DNA from 4 places in the Blautia marasmi genome. Region 2 is predicted to be linked to each of the others. Evidence: predicted binding sites of a transcription regulator. Region 2 holds the regulator's gene; each other region holds the start of a gene.
What was found. The regulator Rex, encoded in region 2, represses fermentation and respiration genes when NADH is low (regulators of the CRP and FNR family bind a similar motif). The targets are predictions, from matches to a motif close to ATTGTTAANTANTTAACAAT.
Positions count from the first base shown of each region.

Region 1: rsxC (electron transport complex subunit RsxC) is a predicted target of Rex. The motif match lies at 3,070-3,089, and genes of this name have one in related genera.
Region 3: pflB (formate C-acetyltransferase) is a predicted target of Rex. The motif match lies at 3,280-3,299, and genes of this name have one in related genera.
Region 4: C6P39_RS20230 (4Fe-4S dicluster domain-containing protein) is a predicted target of Rex. The motif match lies at 2,656-2,675, and genes of this name have one in related genera.

Region 1 is NZ_OIWX01000001.1:5,466,631-5,470,678, forward strand. Features, by position in the region: gene C6P39_RS24040 (methylenetetrahydrofolate reductase) at 1-352, opposite strand, end outside; gene C6P39_RS24045 (methylenetetrahydrofolate reductase C-terminal domain-containing protein) at 415-1,053, opposite strand; gene rsxC (electron transport complex subunit RsxC) at 1,055-3,019, opposite strand; gene C6P39_RS24055 (pyridoxamine 5'-phosphate oxidase family protein) at 3,309-3,731, opposite strand.
Region 2 is NZ_OIWX01000001.1:5,265,762-5,269,809, reverse strand. Features, by position in the region: gene alr (alanine racemase) at 1-795, opposite strand, end outside; gene C6P39_RS23035 (NAD(P)H-hydrate dehydratase) at 792-2,294, opposite strand; gene C6P39_RS23030 (redox-sensing transcriptional repressor Rex) at 2,365-3,009, opposite strand; gene C6P39_RS23025 (ABC-F family ATP-binding cassette domain-containing protein) at 3,405-4,048, shown strand, end outside.
Region 3 is NZ_OIWX01000001.1:5,065,444-5,069,491, reverse strand. Features, by position in the region: gene pflA (pyruvate formate-lyase-activating protein) at 90-857, opposite strand; gene pflB (formate C-acetyltransferase) at 844-3,096, opposite strand; ZMP/ZTP riboswitch at 3,188-3,267, opposite strand; gene thiD (bifunctional hydroxymethylpyrimidine kinase/phosphomethylpyrimidine kinase) at 3,358-4,048, opposite strand, start outside.
Region 4 is NZ_OIWX01000001.1:4,624,017-4,628,064, reverse strand. Features, by position in the region: gene C6P39_RS20250 (acetate--CoA ligase family protein) at 1-22, opposite strand, end outside; gene C6P39_RS20245 (2-oxoacid:acceptor oxidoreductase family protein) at 38-577, opposite strand; gene C6P39_RS20240 (thiamine pyrophosphate-dependent enzyme) at 592-1,317, opposite strand; gene vorB (3-methyl-2-oxobutanoate dehydrogenase subunit VorB) at 1,318-2,385, opposite strand; gene C6P39_RS20230 (4Fe-4S dicluster domain-containing protein) at 2,402-2,617, opposite strand; gene C6P39_RS20225 (MerR family transcriptional regulator) at 2,748-3,602, shown strand; gene C6P39_RS20220 (lantibiotic protection ABC transporter ATP-binding protein) at 3,712-4,048, shown strand, end outside.

The DNA.
Region 1 (4,048 bases), 200 kb from region 2:
GTTTTGCCTGAGGATGATCTCCCATTTTTGTATGGTCACCGGTTAAAAGCAGCAGGTTTTCAATTCCTAACATCGCTGCGCTCAAAAGGTCAGACTGCAGTGCAATACGGTTTCTGTCACGGCAGGTTAACTGATAAATCGGTGTCAGCCCTTCATCTTTCAGAACTTTACATGTGGCCAGAGAGCCAAGACGCATAACGGAAGACTGGTTATCTGTTACGTTAACTGCTGTAACGCCGCTCAGATAAGTCTTTGCCTCTTCTACAAGATGGTCAATATTGGTTCCTTTCGGCGGTCCTACTTCTGCAGAAACTACAAATTCACCACGTTGAAATAATTCGCTAATATTCATTCACCCTACTCCTAATCATTATGTATTTGTAACTATTCAGTCCCTTCCTAGTTACATGAATGTTAACAGTTCTCTGTTTGTTTAGACACTTCATCATCAGTTGCGTAATTGCGTATCTTAACCGGGCATTTCAGTTCATCCAGACGTCCAAGCTGTGCCAGCCGTCTGTAAATACGCTCCCAGCCACATTCCATTTCACTGTCCACTTCGCATTTTCCGTTTTTCGTACCACCGCAGGGGCCGTTGACCAGGCTCTTGGAGCATGCAGTGATCGGACAGATTCCTCCGGTGATGTTCAGGTAGCATTCACCGCACTGATCACAATCATATTCTAAGGGTGTCACACCCTGGAATCCCGGTAATGGGTATGTATCACATGCTGCACATACTTTTTTATCCTCCAGGTACTCGGCAATTGTCTGTACACCGACGCCGCAGGAGAATACCAGTACCACATCTGCCGCATCAATAGCACTTTTGTGTTTCTGAAGGCGCAGCTTCATATTTTCCGGATTACAAATATAATCCGTTGTAATGATTCCGGTCACATTTCCAACCTCAGCCAGTTCCTTCTGGAATCCTTCGGCTTCTTTTTCAGGGAAATGAACTTCTTTGCATCCCTGGCAGTTAATGACAAAGACTTTCTTTCCGTCCACCAGTGATACGATAGTTTCCTTTGATTTTAATTGGGTAATTAACATATCACTTCATCCCCCTTATGGCATTTTTTCCGGCTTTGATCTTGCTGACAATCGGAATCTTGGAAGAACATATGTAGTCACAGCATCTGCACTCAACACAATCCATGACGTTCCTGTCACGCATCCCTACCCAGTCCTGCTCATCTGCAAGCTTGGCAAAATACAGCGGAGAAAGCTCCATAGGACATACATCCATACAGCGTCCGCATTTGATACATGCCACTTCCTGTGTCTGATCCGTATCTATGGCAATGATTCCATTGGAACCTTTCATCATCGGCACATTCAAATCCGGAAGGGCAAATCCCATCATAGGTCCACCCATCTTGATCAAAACATCATCATCTGTCACGCCGCCGCAGTAGTCGATCAGCTCTTTTACATTGGTACCGATCTTCACGATATAATTGCCCGGATTTTTGATTTTTTCACCGGTTACGGACGCAACACGTTCAATCAGCGGCATACCCTTCTGAATTGCATCAGAAACAGCCTTTACGGTACTGATATTGCTCACTACAACACCTACATCTGCAGGCAGACCGCCTCGCGGAACCTGTCTTCCCATAACGCGCTTGATCAGCATTTTTTCAGCGCCCTGCGGATACTTTGTCTTAGCCACTACCACCTGAATGTTGTCGCAGTCAGCAGTTTTTTCTTCCATAAGCGCAACAGCATCCGGCTTATTATCCTCAATGACAATAATACCCTTCTGGGCATCTACCGTTTTCATCATTGCTTTCAGACCATAAAGAATATCATCTGTAAACTCCAGAAGCACTCTGTGGTCTGCTGTCAAAAACGGTTCACATTCACAGCCGTTCAGCAGGATAGCTTCAATTGGCTTATTGGGTTTTAATTTGACAGATGTGGGGAAACCTGCTCCTCCCATACCTACAATTCCAGCCTCGCGGACAATCTCAATAATCTCATCCGGGGTGAGGCTTTCAAAATCTTTATTTGGTTTTACTGATTCGTGCAGAGTATTTTTTCCATCTGATTCAATGACTACAGCCATCACCTCGCTGCCTCTTGTGGCATGCAGACGCGGTTCAACTGCAACAACAGTTCCGCTGACACTGGAGTGAACAGGAGCGCTGATAAAACCTGCCGCTTCCCCAATCTTCTGTCCCACTTTCACTGCATCCCCCACTTCTACAATGGGATTTGCCGGAGCTCCTAAATGCTGTGACATGGAAATGACAACAGTCTTCGGCTCCGGGAACCTTTTAAGCGTAATATGTTCACTGAATTCTTTACGCTCTGACGGATGAACACCGCCATAGTAGCCTGCGAATCTTTCCTCACGGATGGATTTCACATAGTCATTAATAACTTTAAAATTGGTTTTTGAATAATCGCGAACCTGAACCGGCTGATTCAAAAATTCTTCAAGACGTCCCTGCTTTTCCAGCTTCTTATTGATCTTTTCCCAGGCACAGTCTTTGTCGGGATCCACTTCGCATTTTCCATTCTTTGCGCCGCCGCACTGTCCGTTTACCAGACTCTTTGAGCAGTCAACGATTGGACAGACTCCCCCGGTGACATTCAGGTAACACTGGGCACATGCATCACAGCGCTTTTTGGTCAATGCCATGCCGTGATGTCCTGTATAGTTCAATGAATTGCTGGCCGCATATACAGGTACCTCTGCCATATCTGCAACTGTCTGAATACCCAGACCGCAGGATATTACAAAAACATGCTCCGTGCCTTCAGGAATCATATCCTGTAATTTGTTCCCAGTCTGGGTTTTGTTGCACAAAAAATCAACCTTTGCACTGCCAGTGACTGTTTTTCCATGTTCGGCAGCGATTTTTTCAAATTCACCGCAATCCGGTTCGTCAATGGTCTCAAATTCCTTGAAGCACTTGTTGCAGGCAATGACGAACAGCTTATCCTTGTCGGCCAGTAATGAAGCCAGTTCTTCATTCCCCTTCAGCTTATACTTGGTATAATTCTCCAATTGTTCACCTTCCTTATAAAATTGATTTACAGACAAAAATCTTATCTACTTTTGTTAATTTTTTCACTCTCTGCACTTTAATGAAAAAATTACAAGGGGCAAATAAGGCATGTCTGTAATTAATATCTATTGTACCACATATTGGTTCTATTTGCTATTCTAAACGTATTTTTTGTAGGTTTTTTTCACGAATGTTCCAAAGTTTTCTCTGTTTTCCTTTTCTAAAGGTATCAAAGGTTTTTTCCCCATCCCGGGGACGCGTTTCATGGTATCTGACCATCTATGTGTTTTATGACCGCCGTTCTGCTAAACCGATGGGAACACCATCTTCATAAATCCATTCAGACGCATTCTCGATCAATAGCTCAAAAAATACTTCATCTGATTTTATAAATTCATCTTCCTCACTGAAAGAATCCGGATATCGCAATATATAAGCTGATTTTATTTCCGTATTTCTGTCATCAAATACAGACCCCAGCGCCTTTGCTTTTCCTGTAAAATAAAAGTTCCCCACGCAGACTGCAATGTTGGGATTACTTAACATTTCTTTCGCTTTTCTGCTTGCTGCTGATGTTCTTACATATAAGCGCAGCCCTATATTTAAAGGACTTACAGGTCTTGAGGAAACCATGTCATTTTTGCTTGTTGATAAATAGATCACTTCTGCTTTACTCAATACACGTTCTAATTTTTTAAAATTTACTTCCATATACAACCTCCATTGGTGTCAATTGAATTTGTTACTGCGTCCAAAACGCTTTTTGCTATTTGGGTCATGCTTTTATCATTGTACCATCCTCGGTCACTTTTTTCTTGCATAATATGACACCGGGATCAAATGAATCAGCCTTATCCGTTCCCATCCTGTAGATTTTATCATTACTCTATGATAATATGAAGCCATAATACAGATTTATTTAAAAATAATGTAACTGTTCAGTCCCCTCACAGTTACAGGCAAAAATCCATGCAGGATCGCCTTTGGCGATGGAATTTTTGCTTGGCTGCGGAATGCTTTCTTACGGT
Region 2 (4,048 bases):
CTCCACGCCGGGTTCCACTGTCTTTATGTATACAACTCTGCTTTTGAGAGCCATTACCGGTTTTAAAGGCACCGGCTCCTTTTCCACCTGACCGGACGGATAGAGGCCGTACAGAATGATACCGGCCCGCACGGCATCCATATTCGCCTCCGGGATCCGGATAATACCTGCACTGTTGGAACAGTGCTTCAAAGGCACATGCAGCCCCTTCTCCTCCAAGGCCCGGACAAATTCCAGGTATCTCTCAAGCTGTGCATAGGCCGGTTCCCTGCCCGTCTCATCTGCCCTGGCAAAATGGGTGAACAGTCCTTCCACTTCAAGCCCCGGCATTTCAGCAATTTTCAGGATCTCCGGTACATCGTGCTGCAGATCGCGGTAGCCGATACGTGTCATACCGGTATCCAGCTTAATATGTATCTTCACTGCTTTGTTCAGCCGTTTTGCCGTGTCTGATAAATCTTCAGCCATCTTACAGGTAAAAACGGTGGGGCGGAAGTCATTTTCTATGATGGTCTCATAATCTTCCAGGAAGGTATATCCAAGAATCAAAACAGGCTTTTCAATGCCGCCCTCTCTGAGTGCAAGTCCCTCTTCCACACAGGCTACAGCAAAGCCCCAAATATAAGGCAGGGGTTCGATATGCCTGGCAATGGGAAGTGCTCCATGTCCATAGCCATCCGCCTTCAGTACGGCAATGATCTTTGTGTCCTCGCGGATATTGTTCTTCATACTTTCCAGATTATAGGAAACCGCATCCAAATCTATGGAAACGTAAATCCTGTTCGGTGTCTTCATAAAACTGCTCCTCTTTTCTTCAAGATTTCCGTTGTCTGTGTGATCATATCTCCGGCGATCATACTGTACTCCCCCTTTTGGGCAGCTGCCATATCACCTGCCATCCCATGAAAATAAGCGCCCAAAGCCGCGGCTTCCTTTACTGAAAGCCCCTGGGCTAAAAGGCCCATAAGGATACCGGAGAGTACATCCCCGCTTCCGGCTGTTGCCATTCCGCTGTTGCCGGAAGTGTTGATAAATATCTCCTCACCACCGTCAGAAATGACGGTACGGGAATCTTTGCATACTACGGTCAGATGATATTTCTGGGCAAAACGTTTTGTCAGGTAAAGGGGCGCTACTTTCCACTCCTCCACGGATACCCCTGCGATCCTGGAGAACTCACCCAAGTGGGGTGTTACCAGAATAGGTGCCGGATACTGCGTGAGCACTTCCATTCTGCCTGCCAGAAGATTCAGGCCGTCCGCATCGATCAGCAAAGGTTTACTGCCCTCTGCCAGTATGGTATAGAGGATATCTTCTGCCTGCTGCCCTGTGCCAAGTCCAGGCCCTACTCCTATCACATCTGCCCAGGCCAGTCCTTCCCGGATCTGTTCTTTTTTGATCTCCTCATCGTCATAGAAGCTGTACATAGCCTCCGGCAGCATTGTGGTCAATGCCTGCCTGTTCTCCTCCCTGGTATGTACCTTGATCATACCTGCACCTGTCCTGAGTGCCGCACAGGCAGAGAGATACGCTGCGCCGCTTAAATCACGGCTTCCGGCTGCCAGAAATATTTTTCCATAAGTCCCCTTGTTTCCATCCGGCTTCCGCTTGGGGATCCGGTACAGATCCTTCTCCTCACAACGCAGTACAGACAGCTCAAAATCATTCTGGGACATTTTATAGATCCCGATATCCGCAGTCCTGACTTTTCCCGCGCAGGAAGCACCTGGATAGAATAACAGCCCTGCCTTCTCATAGGCAAAGGTCACAGTCACGTCAGCTTTCACTGCACAGCCCAGCACCTTTCCCGTATCTGCACTGATACCGGAGGGGATATCCACTGCCATGATCTTTGCTTCCGACCGGTTAGAGGCTTCGATGGTGTCTCTGTAGATTCCGCCCACTTCTCTGGACAGGCCTACACCAAAGACAGCATCTACTATAGTAGTATATTCAGCAGGTACGGCATTCTTGACAAAGGATATGTGATAATTTTCTGCAATATTCACTTGCTTTCTCATTTCTTCTGTATAATGATCCTTTTTTCCAAGTATACAGATATCTACCGAAACCCCTGCCACATGAAGCATACGCGCCACAGCCACGCCGTCCGCGCCGTTATTTCCCGTGCCGCAGAGGACCAGGACTTTTTCCAGAGGGAAATCTTCCTCCACAAGGGCCCGGTACACACTCAGGGCTGCCCGCTCCATGAGGACCAGGGAGGGGATCCCGATCTTGCGGATGGTATAATCATCCAAAAGTTTCATCTGTCCGCCGGTTACGATTTGTTTCATGTCAACACTCCTCTCTTTTGCTGGTATCAGCCAAAAAAGGCCGCCGCAAAAGTTCCGCAGCAGCCTTTTCTTACTTTTTATGTTCCGTCACATAACAATTCAGATTATAAGACAATCTCATGAGACTCTCGGACAGGTGTACATTTTCCACAATGACATCCTCCGGGACCTCCAGATCCAGATGTGCGAAATTCCAGATAGCCTTGATTCCGTTTTCCACCAGCAGATCAGCTGTCTCTTCTGCATTGTTCTTAGGCAGAGTGAGCGCCGCTATCTGAACATCATTATCCTTCAGATACTGGGGAAGTTCATCCATCATAAGGATTTCGTTCCCACGGATGGAAATGCCCTTCAGAACCGGGTTCACATCAAAGATACCGACTACCTTAAACCCGCGCTTTTCAAACTGCACATAATTTGCCAGTGCCTGTCCCAGATTGCCCGCTCCTATAATGATCATGTTATGGGTCCGGTCAAGTCCCAGGATCTTAGCGATCTCCGTGTACAGGTACTGCACATTATATCCGTATCCCTGCTGCCCGAACCCTCCAAAATTATTCAGGTCCTGGCGGATCTGGGATGCCGTCACGCGCATCTTGGTACTCAGCTCATTTGAGGAGATACGCTCCACACCATCTTCCAAAAGTTCTCCTAAATATCTGTAATATCGGGGAAGTCTTCTGATGACTGCTTTTGATATGCATTTTTCGTCCACGACTTTACCCTCCTTATGTCTTAGTTTTCTGTTTCATATAGGAATATTATATATAATTGTTAAAATAAAGTCAAATACAATTCCAGTTATTGTTGTTTTTATCTGTTGTCAAATTCTGAATTTCAGATATAATAGGAAGGGTGAAGCAAAAATGTTACTGTTCACTCCGTGTCCAGCAACACGCTTCGCGATGCACAGATATGGAGCATTCTGCCCCATATCGCGCTGGCTGCCTGGGGATTTTCATGCTTTCAGCATGAAAACGCCTCCCAGTACAGTGGCCTGTGTACAGTAACACAAAAATCCCGCGGCTAAAGTCCATTCCCGGCGGATTTTTGTCTATGACTGTGAAGAGACAAAACAGTTACACCTAAAGATAAAGGAGATTCTAAAAAATGATACTGGCATGTCAGAATATTGAAAAATCATTTGGAGGCATGAATTTGATCCATGACGCCTCCTTCCATATAGAGGAACGCGAAAAAGCTGCCTTAGTGGGCATCAACGGAGCAGGCAAATCCACACTGCTGCGTATTATCATGCAGGAGATCCCAGCGGACAGCGGGGAGGTCATCTTATCCAGAGGCAGGACCATCGGCTACCTGGCCCAGCACCAGGAGCTGGACAGCGCCCTCACCATCTACGATTCCCTGCTGCAAGTCAAACAGCATATTCTGGATATGGAGCTTCATATGCGGGAAACGGAAAAGCAGATGAAGCACGCTTCCGGGAAAGAACTGGAACACCTGATGGAAACGTATTCTCGGCTGACCCATGAATTTGAAATGGAAAACGGCTACGCATACAAAAGCGAACTTGTGGGGGTGCTGAAAGGACTTGGCTTTCCTGAAAGTGACTTTGAAAAAGAGATCTCCACCCTGTCGGGAGGGCAGAAAACGCGAGTTGCCCTTGGACGCCTCCTATTGTCCAAACCGGACATCATCCTTCTGGATGAGCCTACCAACCATCTGGATATGGATTCCATCTCCTGGCTGGAGACCTATCTGCTGAACTATCCGGGAGCTGTCCTGATCGTATC
Region 3 (4,048 bases), 200 kb from region 2:
TCAACGCCGGATTGTTATTTTTAGCAGATACTCCCAAAATGCAGAGCGACAGCGGAAATCTATCATATCAATTTCCGCTGCCGCTCTTCCTATGCGTTCAGATAGCCTGTATATTCACTTGTATGAAGCAGCCGGTTGGCATTCTCCACCCGCTCTTTCGTGGGAGGGTCAATCCCCTGCAGGGGATAAGGGATACGCATATCCTGCCATTTAAAGACCCCCAGCGTGTGGTATGGCAGCACTTCAAAGCGCTGAACATTGCCCAGGCCTTTTACAAATGCGTCCAGCCGTATCAGATCTTCGTCATAATCGTTCCGTTCCGGCACGAGAACATGGCGAATCCATACCGGCTTGTTGATCTCGGCCAGATATCCGGCCATATCAAGAATGTTTTCGTTGCTGCATCCTGTCAGGATTTTATGCTTTGCGCTGTCAATCTGTTTGATGTCAAGGAGAAGTAAATCCGTAACTTCCATAAGGCGGCTGAATTTATGGAAAAACGGGTCGTGCCTGGAAAACGGATTTCCGGAAGTATCCAGGACCGTATGCACCCCTTCTTCCTTAGCCTTTGTAAAAAGCTCCAGCAAAAAATCCATCTGGAGCAGCGGTTCCCCGCCGCTGACGGTTATTCCGCCTTTCTCTCCCCAGTAGGCTTTATAGCGCAGAGCCTGCCCTAGCAGCTCATCTGCTGACATCATATCCATGGAGCTGGTGCTCCAGGTATCCGGATTGTGGCAGAACTGGCAGCGCATCCTGCAGCCCTGCAGAAAAATCACAAACCGGACCCCCGGCCCGTCCACGGAACCAAAGCTTTCGATCGAATGGATGGAGCCTTTTCTCGAACTAAATGCGCTCATGTGCGGAGCGGGCGATCACGTCAAGCTGCTGCTCGCGTGTCAGATCAATGAATTTAACCGCATAACCGGATACACGGATCGTAAAGTTGGCATACTCCTCTTTTTCCGGATGTTCCATGGCATCCACCAGTTTCTCGATACCAAACACATTCACATTTAAGTGATGTGCTCCCTGGTCAAAGTATCCGTCCAGAATGTGCATCAGATTGTTGATCCTCTCCTCCTCCGAATGTCCGATGGCACCCGGATTGATGGTCTGTGTGTTGGAGATTCCGTCCAGTGCCCACTCATATGGAAGCTTTGCAACAGAGTTCAGGGAAGCCAGAAGGCCGTTTTTCTCTGCACCGTAGCTTGGGTTTGCACCGGGTGAAAGCGGTTCTCCCGCTTTTCTGCCATCCGGCAGCGCGCCTGTTGCTTTTCCGTAAACCACATTGGATGTGATAGTCAGGATGGAGGTGGTCGGCTCGGAATTCCGGTAGGTCGGATATTTTTTCAACTTTTCCAGGAACGTGTGCAGCAGCCATACCGCAATATCATCTGCTCTGTCATCGTCATTACCGTAGCGGGGAAAATCACCCTCTGTCTGGAAGTCCACTGCCACGCCTTCCTCATCCCGCACAACTTTTACCTTGGCGTATTTCACAGCGGACAGGGAATCCACCACATGGGAAAAACCTGCGATCCCTGTTGCAAAAGTTCTGCGCACATCTGTATCGATCAGTGCCATCTCTGCTGCTTCATAGTAATATTTGTCGTGCATATACTGGATCAGGTTCAGGGTATTTACATACAGCCCTGCCAGCCAGTCCATCATAATTTCATATTTGCGGACAAGCTCATCATATTCCAGGTAATCAGATGTGATCGGTTTGTATTCAGGTCCCACCTGAACCCTTGACTTCTCATCCATGCCGCCGTTGATGGCATATAAGAGGCATTTTGCCAGGTTTGCACGGGCACCGAAGAACTGCATTTCTTTTCCTGTCTGGGTGGCTGATACACAGCAGCAGATGGAATAGTCATCTCCCCATACCGGCCGCATCACATCGTCATTTTCGTACTGGATAGAACTGGTCTCCACAGAGATAAATGCAGCATATTTCTTAAAGTTTACAGGCAGTCTTGATGAGTAGAGAACCGTCAGATTCGGTTCCGGTGCAGGCCCCATGTTCTCCAATGTGTGGAGGATTCTGTAATCTGTCTTTGTGACCATGGAACGGCCGTCCTGACCCATGCCTGCCACCTCCACGGTAGCCCATACCGGGTCTCCGGAGAAAAGCTGGTTGTAAGAAGGAACACGGGCAAACTTGACCATTCGCAGCTTCATGATAAAATGGTCTACCAGCTCCTGTGCTTCTTTTTCTGTCAGTGTACCGTTTTCCAGATCTCTCTGCATGTAAATATCCAGGAAAGTCCCCACACGGCCCACACTCATGGCTGCACCGTTCTGTGTCTTGATGGCAGCCAAATACCCGAAATACAGCCACTGAACTGCTTCTTTAGCGTTCTGTGCCGGTTCTGAGATGTCATATCCATAGCTCATAGCCATTTTTTTCATATCGGCAAGGGCACGGTACTGCATGGAAATCTCTTCTCTCTGACGTATGATCTCATCTGTCATGATACCGCAGCCGCAGTTATCGTAATCTTCTTTTTTCTTTTCCATCAGGAAATCAACACCGTAAAGCGCCACTCTTCTGTAGTCACCCACAATACGGCCACGGCCATACGTGTCCGGAAGTCCTGTGATGATCTTGTTATGACGGGCTTTTTTCATCTCCGGTGTGTACGCATCAAAGACACCCTGATTATGCGTTTTATGATATTCTGTAAAGATTTTATGAAGCTCCGGGGCCGGTGTATAGCCATTGGATGTACAAGAATCCTCTGCCATTTTAATACCGCCATAAGGCATAAATGCCCGTTTCAGTGGTTTGTCGGTCTGAAGCCCTACTACCTTTTCCAGGTCTTTTAATTCTTCACTGATGTAGCCCGGCCCATGGGAAGTCAGTGAGGATACGATCTCCGTATCCATATCCAGAACGCCGCCTTTTGCACGTTCCTCTTTCTGCAGTTTTGACAGTGCAGACCAGAGTTTTTCCGTTGCTTCGGTGGGGCCTTCCAGGAACTCCTGATTTCCTTCATACGGTTCGTAGTTGTGCTGGATAAAGTCACGTGTATTGACCTCTTCCTTCCAGATTCTACCTTTAAATCCATCCCATTGTTTGAAGTTATTCATCTTTGCAAGTCCTCCTTCTAAGACAATAATTGCGTAGAAGCTGCCTTTAGACCGGACCGGATATATTAAAAAAAGCCGGTCCTATCCAGACAACTTCTGCCCAGACGGTCGGCTAAATCAACGTTATACTCCCTGTGGTTCATTCCACTTCCGCCAGTCATATAACATCTGTAGTATAAAGCATTTTTTTAAGAATTGTCAATAAAAGGAACGAATCTTTTATGTTCTTTTTAGTAAACATATTATAAAAAATATTACAGATTACCGAAACGGATAGCCATTTGCAAAAGGAGGTAATCTGTACATATGGTTCAATGGTCCGCTGCCCTTTCCCAGATCAAGCCCGTCCTCAAGCGCACCGGTTAGGTAATTCTTGGCATTCTTTACGCTTCTTTCCAGAGGGTATCCTGCAGCAAGACTACAGGCAATGGCGGAAGACAAGGTGCATCCCGTTCCGTGTGTATTGGGATTTTCTATCCGCTTTGACGAAAACCAAGTACATCTGCCCTTCTCATATAAAAGATCATCCGCTCCATCTTTCAAATGGCCGCCTTTTATTAGAACCGCACCGGGGCCATACTGTGCTATTTTTTCTGCAGCCCGTTCCATATCCTTGGGGCTGCCCACAGAAAAACCACAGAGCGCTTCCGCTTCCATAAGATTTGGTGTCACCACTGCTGCCAGAGGGAAAAGTTCCTCTTTCAGCGCTTCAGAGGCATCCTTCGATATGAGTCTGCTGCCGCTTGTGGATATCATGACCGGGTCTAATACCACATCCTGTGCCCGGTATTTTTTCAGCCTTCCGGCAATTTCCCGTATGATCTTTTCGTTGGAGACCATACCGATTTTCACTGCATCCGGACGGATATCTGTGAAAATGCAGTCCATCTGTTTACCCACAAATTCCGCGTCACACTCCTGTATCCCATATACACCTGTTGTATTCTGCGCC
Region 4 (4,048 bases), 640 kb from region 2:
GCAGCAGCCGGTTTAGATCCACATTGCCTCCCCCTCTCTATACTGCTTGGTACCCGGCGTTATATGCCGCTCTATTTTTATCGTTAAACTTACCTTTTCCTTTTTTTTCAAAGAATCCGCACATGGCCTGCTCCAGTTCCTCCCTGGTAAACATTTCTTCCTTTTTTGCCACAGCCCCCAAAACTGCTATATTAGCCCCCCTGGGGTTTGACACCTGCTGCGCCAGAAGACTGGCTGCCACAGGCACTGCCACAATATCCGGCCGGAAGCTCCTTCCCGCATCCACCATATCGGTATTATAATAGAGAACGCCGCCTGGTTTCATCATTTCCTCAAACCGATCCAGAGACGGCTCATTCATAGCGATCAGGATATCCAGCTCACTGCAGTAAGGATTTCCAATCTCTTCATCACTTATCTTTACATTGCAGTTGGCAGTGCCGCCCCGCATCTCTGCGCCGTAGGAGGGATACCACGTGAGCTTCCATCCCTTCTGATAGGCTGCCTGGGCCAGGATCAGCCCCGTAGTCAGTACACCCTGGCCGCCGAAACCCGCACATATAATTTCTGTTGTCATATGTTCCTCCTTCCTTATCCCACGAATTCCCCTACCGGAAATACCGGCATAATGATCTCTTTGATATGTTCTGCAGCGGCACCCGGCTCCATATTCCAGTTGGTCGGACATGGGGAGAGAAGCTCGATCAGTCCGTATCCCTCACCGTTTTTCTGCTTTTTCAAAGCTTTTACAATATATTTTTTTGCTTTCTTTATATTTCCCGCATCACATAGGGAAGCCCTGGCCAGATAAGAGATATCCATATCTTTCAGCATATTGATCACATCCAGGGTTGCTCCTCCCTCCTCCATACTTTTTCCATGGATGGAAGAACTGGTCACCTGCCCCTGAAGGGACGTTGGGGACATCTGGCCCCCTGTCATGCCAAAGACACAGTTGTTGAGCACAATAACTGTAATATTGTCGTTTCTTCTGGCCGAATGTATGGTTTCTGCAATCCCTATGGAATAAGCCGCCCCGTCTCCCAGGTAAGCAATGACCGGATTGGCAGGTCTTGCCATCTTCACCCCCACTGCGGTAGCTACGGGCCTGCCGTGGGCCGCCTCTATGGTATCGTAACGCCACACGTCGATGGGCATTCCCCCGCAGGCTACATCCAGGGAAATCACCGCCTCTTCCTCCATCTGAAGCTCCTGCAGGGCTTCTCCGATCAGTCGGATCGCGATCCCATGGCCGCAGCCCGGGCAGAAGGAATGACCGTCTGTATATGTAATCCGTTCCGGTGCTTTGATCACCATCTAAAATACCTCCTTATCCATTCTGCCGTCCAAGATCTCAACGGCATATTTCACAACATCCGCACTCTTTGGAACTTTGATCCCGGTTCCATAAGTATATACAGGGTAATTACAATCCACAGCCAGCTTTACATCCTCTGCCATCTGTCCGGTGATGCTCATCTCCACCGTCATAAGCGCTTTGCAGTCCTGTGACAGTGCCTCAAAAGCCTTCTTGGGATAGGGATAAATGGAGATTGGACGGATGAGTCCCAGCCTTATTCCCTGGCTTCTGGCCTTCCTGACAGCCTCCTTGCACACTCTGGCACTGATTCCGTAGGCAACCAGCACAAGCTGGGCATCCTCCACGGATATGTTCTCAAAACGCTGCTCCTTTTCTGTCATCCTCTGATATTTCTCTCTCAAAAAGGAGTTATAATCCTCCATATAATAAAATACATTGGTAATTTTCTTGGACTCCTCTTCTCCCCTGCATCCTTTTACCGTCCAGTCATCCCGGTCAATATCCACCTCCTCCATTGGAGGAAAGCTTACTGGCTCCACCATCTGTCCGATTGCCGCATCGGATAAGATGATAACAGGATGCCTGTATTTCTCTGCCAGGGGAAATGCTTCCATCATCAGGTCCACACTCTCCTGCACGGATGCCGGAGCCAGCACGATCAGGTGGGAATCCCCATGGCCGTTTCCACGGGTAACCAGTTTATAATCACACTGTCCCTGACTGATTTCCCCAATACCGCTGCCAAATCTGGCAACATCCACGATCACAGCCGGAATATCTCCCGCGATCAGATAAGAGATTCCTTCCTGGAGCAGGGAAAAACCCGGACCGGAGGATGAGGTCATGGCTCTGGCTCCGGCAGACGCCGCACCCAGGACCATATTGATGGCTGCAAGCTCTGACTCTGACTGTACAAAAGCACCCCCCACTTCCTTCATACGCCAGCTCAAATATTCCAGTATTTCATTCTGAGGCGTTATGGGATAGCCGCTGAAAAACCGGCAGCCGGCCAAAACCATGGCCTCCGCCAGGGCTTCATTGCCCTTCATTAACCCTTTTTCCATGATCACTGCTTCCTCCTTACTCTCCTTTTTCTGCTTTATGGACTTCAAACACATAGTCAGGACAGACGGTATAGCAGGCTGCACAGGCTATACATTTTTCCCGGTCCACCTGAATGACCTCGTATCCCTTCTTATTACTGACTCCGGCTTTGGAAACCGCGTTTTTCGGACACGCACGGATACAGTTGTAACACCCTTTACATCTTTGCAATTGTAATACAATTTTTTCCATTTTTTCTTCCTTTCTACTTTTTGAACATAATTGTAGTACTTGTCTAAAAAATATCATTTTTTTCTTTAATATTTGGTAATTTCATGTTACAATATCCCCTAAGGGGAGAGTCAAGAGGAAGTTAAAATAAATGAAAAAATTATATAAAATCGGAGAAATCTCAAAAATAAAGCATGTAACCATTAAGGCCCTGCGCTTTTATGACCGGGTGGGCCTGTTAAAGCCTGCCCATGTTGACCCGGAGACAGGATACCGGTACTATAGCTCGGAACAATTGTTTCAGGTGGAGATGATCTTATACCTGCGCAGATTGAATGTCTCTGTAGCGGAGATCAAATTCCTGTTTGAGCATTCTGAGCTGCCGGCCTGGAATGAAGCCTTTGAGACATTGCAGGCAGCCATGGAGGAAAAACTAGTATCCCTACAGCAGGATGTCCTGAAACTTCGGATGTTTCAGCACCATATCTCCTCCATTGAGAAGATACAGGATATAGACGGCTTCTATCTGCGCAGGATAGAGGAACGGAAAATCTTAAGTGTGCCCTGTACCAGCCCTCCCTCCTCCGCAGAGGCGGTCAGCCAGTTTCAGGGAATGTACCAGGTGATCGCCAGAGAAAACCAGGTGACCACCTACCAGTCAGGTTCTCTTTTCTCCTGTGAATTCCCGTATCAGGAACTTGTTCGGAAAGAGATCTTCCTGGATATCAATTCTGTGAACCGGAAACCGCCCATATCCTCCAAGATTTTGCCTGCAGGCACCTACCTTTGTCTCAACCACAAGCATTCGGACTTTGAAAATAATTCAGCATATGAGGATGTGGCTGCCACTCTGCTGCAGTTTATCCGAAAACGGCACCTAAAGCCTCTTCTTTTTCTGGAAAAAGAAGCTTTCCTGGATTTTATCGGGTACACACGGCCTTTGACCTCTTTTCTGGTACTGCTTTCTGAGGACCGGATTCCTGACGATATCCCATTGGTCCTATGACACAAATGAGAAATACATATAATCTTTTAAGCGTTATAAAAACGTTATTTTTTCATGCTATGATCCTTCTTGTAACAGGAAATACCATATAACAGGAAAGGAAAAACACATGAAAGATTTAATCCTTGAAACCAAAAACTTATCCAAACAGTACGGCAGCCAAATGGCAGTCCGCAGCGTTTCCCTGCAGATTGAACGGGGCAGTATCTACGGACTTCTTGGCCCCAACGGTGCGGGAAAATCCACAACACTGAAGATGCTGGTGGGACTTCTCCGTCCCACAGGCGGACAGATTTTTATAGACGGCGCTCCCTGGAAACGGGAATCCCTTTCCAAGATCGGTTCCCTGATCGAATCCCCTGCCCTATATGGAAATCTCACTGCTGAAGAAAACCTTTTGGTACACACAAAGCTCTTACATATTCCGACGAAAAAAATCCATGAAG